DNA from 3 places in the Bacillus sp. NEB1478 genome. Region 1 is predicted to be linked to each of the others. Evidence: a T-box and tRNA genes for the amino acid it is inferred to sense, from the RefSeq annotation. Region 1 holds a T-box; the other regions hold tRNA genes.
The links. A T-box is a leader RNA that pairs with one kind of tRNA and senses whether it is charged. The one in region 1 lies ahead of alaS (alanine--tRNA ligase), so its partner is inferred to be a tRNA-Ala.
Positions count from the first base shown of each region.

Region 2: it has a tRNA-Ala gene. The T-box ahead of alaS (alanine--tRNA ligase) is inferred to sense a tRNA for this amino acid. The anticodon was not compared.
Region 3: it has a tRNA-Ala gene. The T-box ahead of alaS (alanine--tRNA ligase) is inferred to sense a tRNA for this amino acid. The anticodon was not compared.

Region 1 covers NZ_CP134049.1:1,359,512-1,363,848, reverse strand. The annotation lists gene alaS (alanine--tRNA ligase) at 1-2,008, opposite strand, end outside; T-box leader at 2,079-2,293, opposite strand; gene RGB74_RS06500 (AI-2E family transporter) at 2,320-3,402, opposite strand; gene RGB74_RS06495 (DUF3918 family protein) at 3,456-3,626, opposite strand; gene RGB74_RS06490 (hypothetical protein) at 3,657-3,854, opposite strand; gene RGB74_RS06485 (SF1B family DNA helicase RecD2) at 4,004-4,337, opposite strand, start outside.
Region 2 covers NZ_CP134049.1:3,826,125-3,830,461, forward strand. The annotation lists rRNA gene RGB74_RS19535 (16S ribosomal RNA) at 1-1,500, opposite strand, end outside; tRNA gene RGB74_RS19540 (tRNA-Ala) at 1,628-1,703, opposite strand; tRNA gene RGB74_RS19545 (tRNA-Pro) at 1,725-1,801, opposite strand; tRNA gene RGB74_RS19550 (tRNA-Arg) at 1,809-1,885, opposite strand; tRNA gene RGB74_RS19555 (tRNA-Leu) at 1,893-1,981, opposite strand; tRNA gene RGB74_RS19560 (tRNA-Gly) at 1,999-2,073, opposite strand; tRNA gene RGB74_RS19565 (tRNA-Leu) at 2,099-2,182, opposite strand; tRNA gene RGB74_RS19570 (tRNA-Lys) at 2,191-2,266, opposite strand; tRNA gene RGB74_RS19575 (tRNA-Thr) at 2,275-2,350, opposite strand; tRNA gene RGB74_RS19580 (tRNA-Val) at 2,362-2,437, opposite strand; rRNA gene rrf (5S ribosomal RNA) at 2,453-2,568, opposite strand; rRNA gene RGB74_RS19590 (23S ribosomal RNA) at 2,712-4,337, opposite strand, start outside.
Region 3 covers NZ_CP134049.1:3,753,217-3,757,553, reverse strand. The annotation lists rRNA gene RGB74_RS19130 (23S ribosomal RNA) at 1-963, shown strand, start outside; rRNA gene rrf (5S ribosomal RNA) at 1,125-1,240, shown strand; tRNA gene RGB74_RS19120 (tRNA-Asn) at 1,297-1,371, shown strand; tRNA gene RGB74_RS19115 (tRNA-Thr) at 1,384-1,459, shown strand; tRNA gene RGB74_RS19110 (tRNA-Glu) at 1,476-1,550, shown strand; tRNA gene RGB74_RS19105 (tRNA-Val) at 1,563-1,638, shown strand; tRNA gene RGB74_RS19100 (tRNA-Thr) at 1,650-1,725, shown strand; tRNA gene RGB74_RS19095 (tRNA-Tyr) at 1,782-1,866, shown strand; tRNA gene RGB74_RS19090 (tRNA-Gly) at 1,912-1,985, shown strand; tRNA gene RGB74_RS19085 (tRNA-Ala) at 1,998-2,073, shown strand; gene rocF (arginase) at 2,337-3,236, shown strand; gene RGB74_RS19075 (aspartyl-phosphate phosphatase Spo0E family protein) at 3,269-3,451, opposite strand; gene sigW (RNA polymerase sigma factor SigW) at 3,650-4,225, shown strand; gene RGB74_RS19065 (zf-HC2 domain-containing protein) at 4,232-4,337, shown strand, end outside.

The DNA.
Region 1 (4,337 bases):
CTCCGCATAGTTCAAGACTGTAATCACCGACTTTTACTACACGAACCGTTTCTCCATATTTTTCGCCAAACAGAGCCATTGCGCCCATTGCTTTTGCTTCTTGAAGATTTTTGACCATTTTTTCAACCGGGATGTTTGTCCATACTTTTTCATTTACGATTTCTTCGATTCTCTCAAGTTCTTCAGGAGAAATGCTTCCGAAATGAGTAAAGTCAAAACGTAAGCGGCTGCCTTGTACAAGAGATCCCGCTTGGTTTACATGTGTTCCAAGAACATCCTTTAATGCCTGATGCAGAAGGTGTGTAGCAGTGTGGTTTTTCACAACTTTTGCACGAGTTAATTCATCAACCTGAACGGAAACATGCATGTTATTTTCTAGAATACCGTGCTCTACGATAACAGTATGCAAGTTCTGTCCATTAGGAGCTTTTTGAACATCTTTCACCCGTAATTGCAGTTCAGATCCAGTGATTGTTCCTTCGTCCGCAATTTGTCCGCCGCTCTCAGCATAAAAAGGTGTTTGATCTAAAATAATCTGCGCTTCTTCACCGGAAGAAACCATCGCTACTCTTTCTCCATTTTGAAGTACTTCAAGAATCTTTGCTCTACCATTTAGGTGATTATATCCTGTAAACTCACTTTTAACCGTGATGTCGGAAAGAACTCCACCTTGAACTTGCATGCTGTCCACTTCTTGTCTTGCAGCACGAGCACGTTCACGCTGAGCTTTCATTTCGTTCTCAAAACCTTGTAAATCGACTTCCATTCCATTTTCTTCTGCATACTCTTGTGTCAGTTCAAATGGGAAACCGAACGTGTCATATAATTTGAATGCATCATGACCAGAAATGACTGTGTTTCCTTTAGATTTTTCTTGAGAAATCACTTCTTCTAAAATAGCGAGACCTTCGTTTATCGTTTCATGAAATCTTTCTTCTTCTGTTTTTACGACTTTTTGAATAAAAGGAATTTTTTCTTTTACTTCCGGGTAAAAATCAACCATAATATCTGCAACTGTTGGAACGAGTTCATACATGAATGGTTTGTTGATACCGATTTTTTTTGCAAAACGGATCGCTCTTCGGATCAGTCGTCTAAGTATATACCCTCGGCCTTCGTTTGATGGAAGAGCACTGTCACCGATTGCAAAACTTACCGTACGAATGTGGTCTGCAATTACCTTGAATGCAGTATCGGTTTCAGAGCTCGTGTCATATGTTGTGTTTGCAATTTTTTCGGTTTCTTTAATGATCGGCAAAAACAGATCCGTTTCAAAGTTCGTTCGCGTATCCTGAATAACGGAAACCATTCTTTCAAGACCCATTCCTGTATCAATATTTTTCTTAGGAAGCGGAGTATATGTCCCGTCTGGATTATGATTAAATTGAGAAAAAACTAGGTTCCAAACTTCTAAATATCTGTCGTTCTCTCCGCCAGGATAAAGTTCAGGATCTGCAGGATCATTTCCATAAGACTCTCCACGATCATAGAAGATCTCCGTATTTGGACCGCTTGGACCTTCACCGATATCCCAGAAGTTTCCTTCAAGACGTATAATACGTTCTTCTGGAAGACCAACTTGCTTCGTCCAGATTTCAAATGCTTCATCATCTTCAGGATGAATCGTTACAGAAAGCTTTTCAGGATCAAACCCGATCCAATCTTCGCTTGTTAAAAATTCCCAAGCCCAAATAATCGCTTCTACTTTAAAATAATCACCAATCGAAAAATTACCCAGCATTTCAAAAAATGTGTGGTGCCTAGCCGTTATTCCAACGTTCTCAATATCATTTGTTCGGATAGACTTTTGAGCATTCGTAATACGAGGATTTTCTGGAATCACTCGTCCATCAAAATATTTCTTTAACGTAGCTACACCGCTGTTTATCCATAATAAAGTCGGATCTTCATGAGGAACAAGTGATGCACTTGGCTCCACACGATGTCCTTTTTCCTTAAAAAAGTCTAAGAACATTTGTCTAACCTGAGCTGAAGTCAGCATTTTCATTTCATTGCATCTCCTTTAGTTTGTTTTTATTTTTTTTTGAGTAAACAAAAAAACTCCCATCCCTAAATAAAACAGGGACGAGAGTTTGGCTTCACGCGGTACCACCCTGGTTACATGCAAAAATACATGTCACCTCAAACGCCTTAACGCGGCATCACGGCAGATTTTCCTTCTGCACTCCAGAGTAGCTTTCGGTTTTTCTTCTTCCTAAAACACCTTTCAGCCGGTGGGTGTTTCTCTCTTTCGGAAGGGCTAAAACGTACTGATCTCTTTCAACGTTTTTAAATCTTCTAGCGTTAGTATACGTTTTTTCAATTTGGCTTGTCAATCAGATCTTTCAATCGATGTTCCCGTATATGTATGACAATCACTTTTATGACTGCGAATACTGGTACAGCTAATATCATACCAGGAACACCGGCAAGCTCACCGCCAAGAAGAAGTGAAAAAATAATAAATACAGGATGAATGTGCAGATTTCTTCCTACGATGAACGGACCGAGAATATTTCCTTCTATAAACTGTAAAACAAGCATAATTCCTATTGTAAACCAAACCATCTTCCAGGAAATCGTAAGCGCAATTAAAATAACCGGTATCGCTCCTAGAATGGGTCCAAAGTATGGAATAATATCTGTTATTGCAATTATAATTCCTAAAAGAATAGGATAGGGCATGCCTACGATCCAAAGAGCAATCATTGCTGCTGCTCCCAATATTGCCCCTACAAATAATTGCCCCCTTATATATCCCCCTAAAGAACAATCGATATCCTCTAATAGATGTTTCCCTTCGTGCCGAAATTTTCGAGGCGTTATGTACCAGGCTGCTTTTTTAATTTTTTCAAAATCGTTTAAAAAATAAAAAACTAAAAATGGAACGACAATAATAACCAGTATATAATCAAAAAGCTTTTTTAAAGAAAATATTGCACTTGTTAAAATATTTTGTGCATTCTTTTCCATTTTATCGATGTAGTGTTCAATTTTTATATGAACACCATATGGCAAAGCAGATGTCCCTTGATCTACTTTTGAAAGCAGTACTTTATAATCAGCCGCCAGCCCTGGTAAATTTGACAAAAGTTCTTTTAATTGAACGATAAAATACGGAAACCCTTTAATGATTCCATATGTTAAACCCCCGAAAAAAAGAAAATAAATAACCAATATGGCAACAAATCTAGGCATGCCCTTTTCATGAACATACTCCACAATAGGATGAAGCAAATACGTTATGAGAGCAGCTAAAAAAAATGGCAAAAGAACTCCTTTTAATGCTTTTAAAAAAGGGGAGTAAAGAGGACTGAGTTTCATGAGCAGATACAGACACAAAAAAAGAAGCAAGAGAATGGTCAGCCTGTATACCCATTTCATTCTGTTTTCTTTTTTCAAACAATATCACCCTTTTCTAAAAAACCCCGTCTTCATAATAGACGGGGATAATTTTAATATATGGCTTTAGCGATTTTTTTTCTGATCCTCTTCATCCTTCTGGATGTCCAAAGATCACCTATATCAGAAAAATTCATAGACATTCTTCTGTTACCGTTGTTTCTCATCGCATATGTTGCCGCTCCAATACCAAGTGCGATCAAAGAACTCATAGTCCTGTTCATGCTATTCACCTCGACATCAGAGTATCGTTTTTACCACGTATTTTCCTTATAGGACAGATCCTGATCTTCAAACAAGTCATCGAGGGATGTTAATGAACCGTCTTCTTCCACTTGATGCAGGGACAGTCTTCCTTTATCTATGGAAAGTTCAATAAAACAATTCCAGCAATAATACTGGTTTACCCCGATTTTCCCAATATCTTTTCTGCTGCAGTTTGGACATTCCACTTGCTCTCTCTCCTTTTATTTTACTTTTACAAGGGTGTCCTGAATGAGCAATAAATATACGCAATATAGGATGTTTGAATAAAAAGCAAAGTCATATAAAGAAAAAAGAAATGTTCGATAAGATGCGATTGTGCATCCTTCGAACATTTCTAGTTTGTTTCTTCAAACAAGGAATCATTCAATAAATCTTTTTCCAATAGTGATTCTTTTAGACGGTGCTTCAGTCCTGAGTATCGTTCTGATTCATCAGAGCGGCTAATTGCCCAAGAAAATGCTTCTTCTTCACCGCAAAGGATTAAATATTCTTTGCTTCTTGTGATGGCTGTATAGATTAAGTTGCGCTTAAGCATGCGGTAATAACTTTTTACAATTGGCAAAATTACAATGGGATACTCACTGCCTTGAGATTTATGAATGGAACAGCAAAACGCATGTGTAAAATGATGAAATTCATTTCGCTTATACGTCACTTCAATTTCATCA
Region 2 (4,337 bases), 1.5 Mb from region 1:
TCACCCCAATCATCTGTCCCACCTTCGGCGGCTGGCTCCCAAAAGGGTTACCCCACCGACTTCGGGTGTTACAAACTCTCGTGGTGTGACGGGCGGTGTGTACAAGGCCCGGGAACGTATTCACCGCGGCATGCTGATCCGCGATTACTAGCAATTCCGGCTTCATGTAGGCGAGTTGCAGCCTACAATCCGAACTGAGAGTGGCTTTTTGGGATTGGCTTGGCCTCGCGGCTTCGCAACCCTTTGTACCACCCATTGTAGCACGTGTGTAGCCCAGGTCATAAGGGGCATGATGATTTGACGTCATCCCCACCTTCCTCCGGTTTGTCACCGGCAGTCACCTTAGAGTGCCCAACTGAATGCTGGCAACTAAGGTCAAGGGTTGCGCTCGTTGCGGGACTTAACCCAACATCTCACGACACGAGCTGACGACAACCATGCACCACCTGTCACTCTGTCCCCCGAAGGGGAAAGCTCTATCTCTAGAGTGGTCAGAGGATGTCAAGACCTGGTAAGGTTCTTCGCGTTGCTTCGAATTAAACCACATGCTCCACTGCTTGTGCGGGCCCCCGTCAATTCCTTTGAGTTTCAACCTTGCGGTCGTACTCCCCAGGCGGAGTGCTTAATGTGTTAACTTCAGCACTGAGGGTGGAACCCCCCAACACCTAGCACTCATCGTTTACGGCGTGGACTACCAGGGTATCTAATCCTGTTTGCTCCCCACGCTTTCGCGCCTCAGCGTCAGTTACAGGCCAAAAAGCCGCCTTCGCCACTGGTGTTCCTCCACATCTCTACGCATTTCACCGCTACACGTGGAATTCCACTTTTCTCTCCTGCACTCAAGTCTCCCAGTTTCCAATGACCCTCCACGGTTGAGCCGTGGGCTTTCACATCAGACTTAAGAGACCGCCTGCGCGCGCTTTACGCCCAATAATTCCGGATAACGCTTGCCACCTACGTATTACCGCGGCTGCTGGCACGTAGTTAGCCGTGGCTTTCTGGTTAGGTACCGTCAAGGTACGAGCAGTTACTCTCGTACTTGTTCTTCTCTAACAACAGAGCTTTACGACCCGAAGGCCTTCATCGCTCACGCGGCGTTGCTCGGTCAGGCTTTCGCCCATTGCCGAAGATTCCCTACTGCTGCCTCCCGTAGGAGTCTGGGCCGTGTCTCAGTCCCAGTGTGGCCGATCACCCTCTCAGGTCGGCTACGCATCGTCGCCTTGGTGAGCCGTTACCTCACCAACTAGCTAATGCGCCGCGGGCTCATCTGTAAGTGTCAGCCGAAACCGACTTTCAAAAAGAAGAAATGCTTCTTCTCTTGTTATCCGGTATTAGCCCCGGTTTCCCGGAGTTATCCCCGTCTTACAGGCAGATTACCCACGTGTTACTCACCCGTCCGCCGCTAAATCAGAGGAGCAAGCTCCTCTTCATTCGCTCGACTTGCATGTATTAGGCACGCCGCCAGCGTTCATCCTGAGCCAGGATCAAACTCTCCATAAAAGTGTTTGTCTTGCTCGTTTTTAAAACTGACGGAATTAATTCTTAATTCCTTACCTATTTCTTTTGTTCAGTTTTCAAAGAACTTTTAAGCATTAAAAAAGAAAATGTCAGAAACATTTTCTGAAAATGGTGGAGCTTAGCGGGATCGAACCGCTGACCTCCTGCGTGCAAGGCAGGCGCTCTCCCAGCTGAGCTAAAGCCCCAAATAACTTATACAGTTATAATGGTCGGGAAGACAGGATTTGAACCTGCGACCCCCTGGTCCCAAACCAGGTGCTCTACCAAGCTGAGCCACTTCCCGTAAAACATGGCGCGCCCTGAGAGATTCGAACTCCCGACCTTTTGATTCGTAGTCAAACACTCTATCCAGCTGAGCTAAGGGCGCATGTATGTGGTGCCGAGGACCGGAATCGAACCGGTACGGTAGTCACCTACCGCAGGATTTTAAGTCCTGTGCGTCTGCCAGTTCCGCCACCCCGGCACATACATAAATAAATCTGGAGCGGAAGACGGGATTCGAACCCGCGACCCCAACCTTGGCAAGGTTGTATTCTACCACTGAACTACTTCCGCGTATATTTAATTTTAAAAAGGAAATTGGTGCGGGTGAAGGGACTCGAACCCCCACGTCAAAGACACTAGATCCTAAGTCTAGCGCGTCTGCCAATTCCGCCACACCCGCGTTAAAAATGGTGAGCCATGAAGGATTCGAACCTTCGACCCTCTGATTAAAAGTCAGATGCTCTACCAACTGAGCTAATGGCTCTTGCAAAATGGTGCCGGCTAGAGGACTTGAACCCCCAACCTACTGATTACAAGTCAGTTGCTCTACCAATTGAGCTAAACCGGCAAGTAAGTAAATGGTGGAGGATGACGGGTTCGAACCGCCGACCCCCTGCTTGTAAGGCAGGTGCTCTCCCAGCTGAGCTAATCCTCCATATAAAATTATCTAGCCTAGCGATGTCCTACTCTAACAGGGGGAGACCCCCAACTACCATCGGCGCTGAAGAGCTTAACTTCCGTGTTCGGTATGGGAACGGGTGTGACCTCTTCGCCATCATCACTAGACCAGAAAGCGAGTTTTTTATCTCGACAAGATAAAATTATACTCTATAAATTTGATTAATGCAAGAGATTTTTTATTGATTTTTGATCAATATGTATGTTCTCTCAAAACTAGATACGACGTTTCCAAACGTTATGCTTTTTTTAAGGATAAGCCCTCGACCGATTAGTATCTGTCAGCTCCACGTGTCGCCACGCTTCCACACCAGACCTATCAACCTCATCATCTCTAAGGGGTCTTACTCACTTGACGTGATGGGAAATCTCATCTTGAGGGGGGCTTCATGCTTAGATGCTTTCAGCACTTATCCCGTCCACACGTAGCTACCCAGCTATGCCCCTGGCGGAACAACTGGTACACCAGCGGTGTGTCCATCCCGGTCCTCTCGTACTAAGGACAGCTCCTCTCAAATTTCCTGCGCCCGCGACGGATAGGGACCGAACTGTCTCACGACGTTCTGAACCCAGCTCGCGTACCGCTTTAATGGGCGAACAGCCCAACCCTTGGGACCTACTTCAGCCCCAGGATGCGATGAGCCGACATCGAGGTGCCAAACCTCCCCGTCGATGTGGACTCTTGGGGGAGATAAGCCTGTTATCCCCAGGGTAGCTTTTATCCGTTGAGCGATGGCCCTTCCATGCGGAACCACCGGATCACTAAGCCCGACTTTCGTCCCTGCTCGACTTGTAGGTCTCGCAGTCAAGCTCCCTTGTGCCTTTACACTCTGCGAATGATTTCCAACCATTCTGAGGGAACCTTTGGGCGCCTCCGTTACTGTTTAGGAGGCGACCGCCCCAGTCAAACTGCCCACCTGACACTGTCTCTGAACCGGATCACGGTTCTAGGTTAGAATTTCAATACAGCCAGGGTAGTATCCCACCGACGCCTCCACCGAAGCTGGCGCTCCGGCTTCTCAGGCTCCTACCTATCCTGTACAAGCTGTACCAAAATCCAATATCAAGTTGCAGTAAAGCTCCATGGGGTCTTTCCGTCCTGTCGCGGGTAACCTGCATCTTCACAGGTACTATAATTTCACCGGGTCTCTCGTTGAGACAGTATCCAAGTCGTTACACCTTTCGTGCGGGTCGGAACTTACCCGACAAGGAATTTCGCTACCTTAGGACCGTTATAGTTACGGCCGCCGTTTACTGGGGCTTCAATTCAGAGCTTCTCCTAAAAGGATAACCCCTCCTCTTAACCTTCCAGCACCGGGCAGGTGTCAGCCCCTATACTTCACCTTGCGGTTTCGCAGAGACCTGTGTTTTTGCTAAACAGTCGCTTGGATCTATTCACTGCGGCTCTCTCGGGCGATAAACCCTATCAGAGCACCCCTTCTCCCGAAGTTACGGGGTCATTTTGCCGAGTTCCTTAACGAGAGTTCTCCCGATCATCTTAGGATTCTCTCCTCGCCTACCTGTGTCGGTTTGCGGTACGGGCACATCTTTCCTCACTAGAGGCTTTTCTTGGCAGTGTAGGATCAGGGACTTCGGTACTAAATTTCCCTCGCCATCACAGCTCAGCCTTCACGTTGGACGGATTTGCCTATCCAACAGCCTAACTGCTTAGACGCACTATTCCATCAGTGCGCTCACCCTACCTTACTGCGTCCCCCCATCGTTCAAACGGAAAGGAAGTGGTACAGGAATATCAACCTGTTATCCATCGCCTACGCTTTTCAGCCTCGGCTTAGGCCCCGACTAACCCTGAGCGGACGAGCCTTCCTCAGGAAACCTTAGGCTTTCGATGGACAAGATTCTCACTTGTCTTTCGC
Region 3 (4,337 bases), 1.5 Mb from region 1:
AATTCCTTGTCGGGTAAGTTCCGACCCGCACGAAAGGTGTAACGACTTGGATACTGTCTCAACGAGAGACCCGGTGAAATTATAGTACCTGTGAAGATGCAGGTTACCCGCGACAGGACGGAAAGACCCCATGGAGCTTTACTGCAACTTGATATTGGATTTTGGTACAGCTTGTACAGGATAGGTAGGAGCCTGAGAAGCCGGAGCGCCAGCTTCGGTGGAGGCGTCGGTGGGATACTACCCTGGCTGTATTGAAATTCTAACCTAGAACCGTGATCCGGTTCAGAGACAGTGTCAGGTGGGCAGTTTGACTGGGGCGGTCGCCTCCTAAACAGTAACGGAGGCGCCCAAAGGTTCCCTCAGAATGGTTGGAAATCATTCGCAGAGTGTAAAGGCACAAGGGAGCTTGACTGCGAGACCTACAAGTCGAGCAGGGACGAAAGTCGGGCTTAGTGATCCGGTGGTTCCGCATGGAAGGGCCATCGCTCAACGGATAAAAGCTACCCTGGGGATAACAGGCTTATCTCCCCCAAGAGTCCACATCGACGGGGAGGTTTGGCACCTCGATGTCGGCTCATCGCATCCTGGGGCTGAAGTAGGTCCCAAGGGTTGGGCTGTTCGCCCATTAAAGCGGTACGCGAGCTGGGTTCAGAACGTCGTGAGACAGTTCGGTCCCTATCCGTCGCGGGCGCAGGAAATTTGAGAGGAGCTGTCCTTAGTACGAGAGGACCGGGATGGACACACCGCTGGTGTACCAGTTGTTCCGCCAGGGGCATAGCTGGGTAGCTACGTGTGGACGGGATAAGTGCTGAAAGCATCTAAGCATGAAGCCCCCCTCAAGATGAGATTTCCATCACGTCAAGTGAGTAAGACCCCTTAGAGATGATGAGGTTGATAGGTCTGGTGTGGAAGCGTGGCGACACGTGGAGCTGACAGATACTAATCGGTCGAGGGCTTATCCTTAAAAAAGCATAACGTTTGGAAACGTCGTATCTAGTTTTGAGAGAGCATGCATATTGATTTTAAAAATCGATAAAGATTCTCTTGATTTCTATAATGAAATATTATAAAATTTATCTTGTCCAACAGGATAAAGATTTTAAGATGTTACATATGTAACTTGGTCCAGTGATGATGGCGAAGAGGTCACACCCGTTCCCATACCGAACACGGAAGTTAAGCTCTTCAGCGCCGATGGTAGTTGGGGGTCTCCCCCTGTTAGAGTAGGACGTCGCTGGGCTATAGTCTTAAAATTAAAAGGATTTCCGTTTAGTGGATTGTATATTATTATGTTATTCCACAGTAGCTCAGTGGTAGAGCTATCGGCTGTTAACCGATCGGTCGCAGGTTCGAGTCCTGCCTGTGGAGCCATTTACTTTCTTTGCTTCCATAGCTCAGCAGGTAGAGTGCTTCCATGGTAAGGAAGAGGTCACCGGTTCGAGCCCGGTTGGAAGCTCCATATAAATAAAATAAATGGCCCGTTGGTCAAGCGGTTAAGACACCGCCCTTTCACGGCGGTAACACGGGTTCGAATCCCGTACGGGTCACCATATATTTTTCACGGAGGATTAGCTCAGCTGGGAGAGCACCTGCCTTACAAGCAGGGGGTCGGCGGTTCGAACCCGTCATCCTCCACCATTTATTTACTTGCCGGTTTAGCTCAATTGGTAGAGCAACTGACTTGTAATCAGTAGGTTGGGGGTTCAAGTCCTCTAGCCGGCACCATCAATTTTATTTTAACAAAAAATTAAATTGATAATGTTAGTCTTTTTTTTATATGTGGAGGGGTAGCGAAGTGGCTAAACGCGGCGGACTGTAAATCCGCTCCCTCCGGGTTCGGCGGTTCGAATCCGTCCCCCTCCACCATTTTTGTATAACTTCTAGAAACATAGGTAATAATTTTTTAATACTGCGGGTGTAGTTTAATGGTAAAACAAGAGCCTTCCAAGCTCTGGTCGTGAGTTCGATTCTCATCACCCGCTCCATTATCTTTTGTTGGGGCTTTAGCTCAGCTGGGAGAGCGCCTGCCTTGCACGCAGGAGGTCAGCGGTTCGATCCCGCTAAGCTCCACCATATACATAACTAATGACAATTCAGGCTGATGCCTGAATTTTTTTTATTGAATCGCAAGAAAGAAAACAAGAGAACACAACTGTTTGAAGATGGACGATTCCATCTTCATTTTTTAATTTAACTAATAAATATGTATTTCACTTCCGAAAGTCCTTATATTTTAGTATATCTATGCAAATTTTTGTCCAGTTGAACCATGAAAACCCTTACATATACAATAGACATAGGTATTTGTTTCTTTGTAATAAGGGAGGAAGAAAGAAATGAAGAAAGATATAACAATGATCGGTGTTCCAGTGGATTTAGGACAAATGCGCCGCGGTGTGGATATGGGACCAAGTGCCATCAGATATGCGGGGATTGTAGAGCGATTAGAAAACCTTCATTATAGAGTTGAAGATATGGGGAATATTGAAATCGCACTTCCTGAAAAACAGGATACAGCGAACGATGGAAAATTAAAAAACTTAAACGGTGTAATTGAGGCGAGTGAAAAACTTTCAGAAGCCGTTTCAGGAGTAATAAAATCAAATAAATTTCCACTCGTTTTAGGTGGAGATCATAGTATAGCTATCGGTACTTTAGCTGGGGTATCTAAGCATTATAAAAACCTTGGGGTAATCTGGTATGATGCCCATGGTGATTTGAATACGGCAGATACTTCTCCAAGCGGAAATATTCATGGTATGCCATTGGCGGCGAGTATAGGAATTGGCCATGAAAAGCTAACGAATATTAGCGGCTATGCTCCTAAAATTAAGCCTGAAAATATTGTAATTATCGGTGCGCGTTCTCTTGATGAAGGAGAAAGAGAACTCATTAAGGAAAAAGGCATTAGAGTATATACGATGCATGAAATTGATCGTCTTGGTATGACCAAAGTTATGGAAGAGGCGATTGAATACCTATCACATACAGATGGTGTTCATTTGAGCTTAGATCTTGATGGATTGGATCCTCATGATGCTCCAGGCGTAGGGACTCCTGTTCTTGGAGGAATTAGTTACAGAGAGAGTCATTTGGCTATGGAGATGCTTGCTGAAGCAGAAATTATTACTTCTGCTGAATTTGTAGAAGTAAATCCAATTCTCGATGAGAAAAACAAAACGGCTACAGTTGCTGTAGCTTTAATGGGATCTTTATTTGGTGAAAAACTTTTATAAATCTATAGTAAATGAAACAGTTGCTTCTGTATTTACGGGAGCAACTTTTCTTTATCATTTATAGTATCGTTGATTCTTTGGTACTGATTGAGTAGTTGATCGATTTCTTGAGAGAGTTCAACAACTTCCTCCGCAATTAAAGGAAGATGTTTTGATAACTCATTCATCTGCTGCCGGGAGTGTTCAATTTGTTCAATTAATACATCTCTATACATAGAATAACACCTCTCTAATGGGATAATTATTTTATAAACTTAATATTCCCAGGCATGTTTTTTTCAAAACCCCATTTTTAGAAAATTATACCTTTTCATTTCGTCAAATTCCGCGGCATGATAAAATAAAAAAAGAATAAAAGATGTTGAAACTTATTTCTGAAACAAACGTAAATAAAATCCGAGTGGTGATAATGAATGGATGCCTTAATAGCGAATATGGTTGCCCAAGTGAAAAAAGGGGACCAAGAAGCGTTTGAAGGCATTGTCGACCTTTTTAAAGATAAAATATACCGGCATTGTTTCCGGATGGTCGGCAATGGACATGAAGCAGAAGATTTAGCACAAGAAACTTTTTTAAAAGCTTACCGTAATATTGATAAATACAATAACGATTTTAAATTTTCAACTTGGATCTTTAGAATTGCAACAAACTTATGCATCGACCGATTAAGGAAAAAGAAGCCTGATTATTATTTAGATGCAGAAGTTCCGGGGACAGAAGGGGCGAACATGTATAGCCAGCTTGCTGTTGAAGATCCACTGCCTGAAGAGGTTGTAACCGAGAATGAACGCAAAAACGAATTGCAGCAAGAGATTATGAAATTACCTGAAAAATATCGGACAGCAATCATACTCAAATATGTAGAAGATCTATCATTAGAGGAAATAAGCCAGATCATGGATATTCCAGTTCCGACTGTAAAAACCCGTATACATCGAGGACGGGAAGCATTAAAAAAAGTATTCCAAATGGTTGTAAAAACGAGGTGACGATCAATGCAGTGTGAAGTTTCAACCTATGATGAATTGATGAATAAAGTACTGGATCACGAGGCAACTCCTGAAGAGGAACGCCAATTCTATGCACATTTGGAAGAGTGTG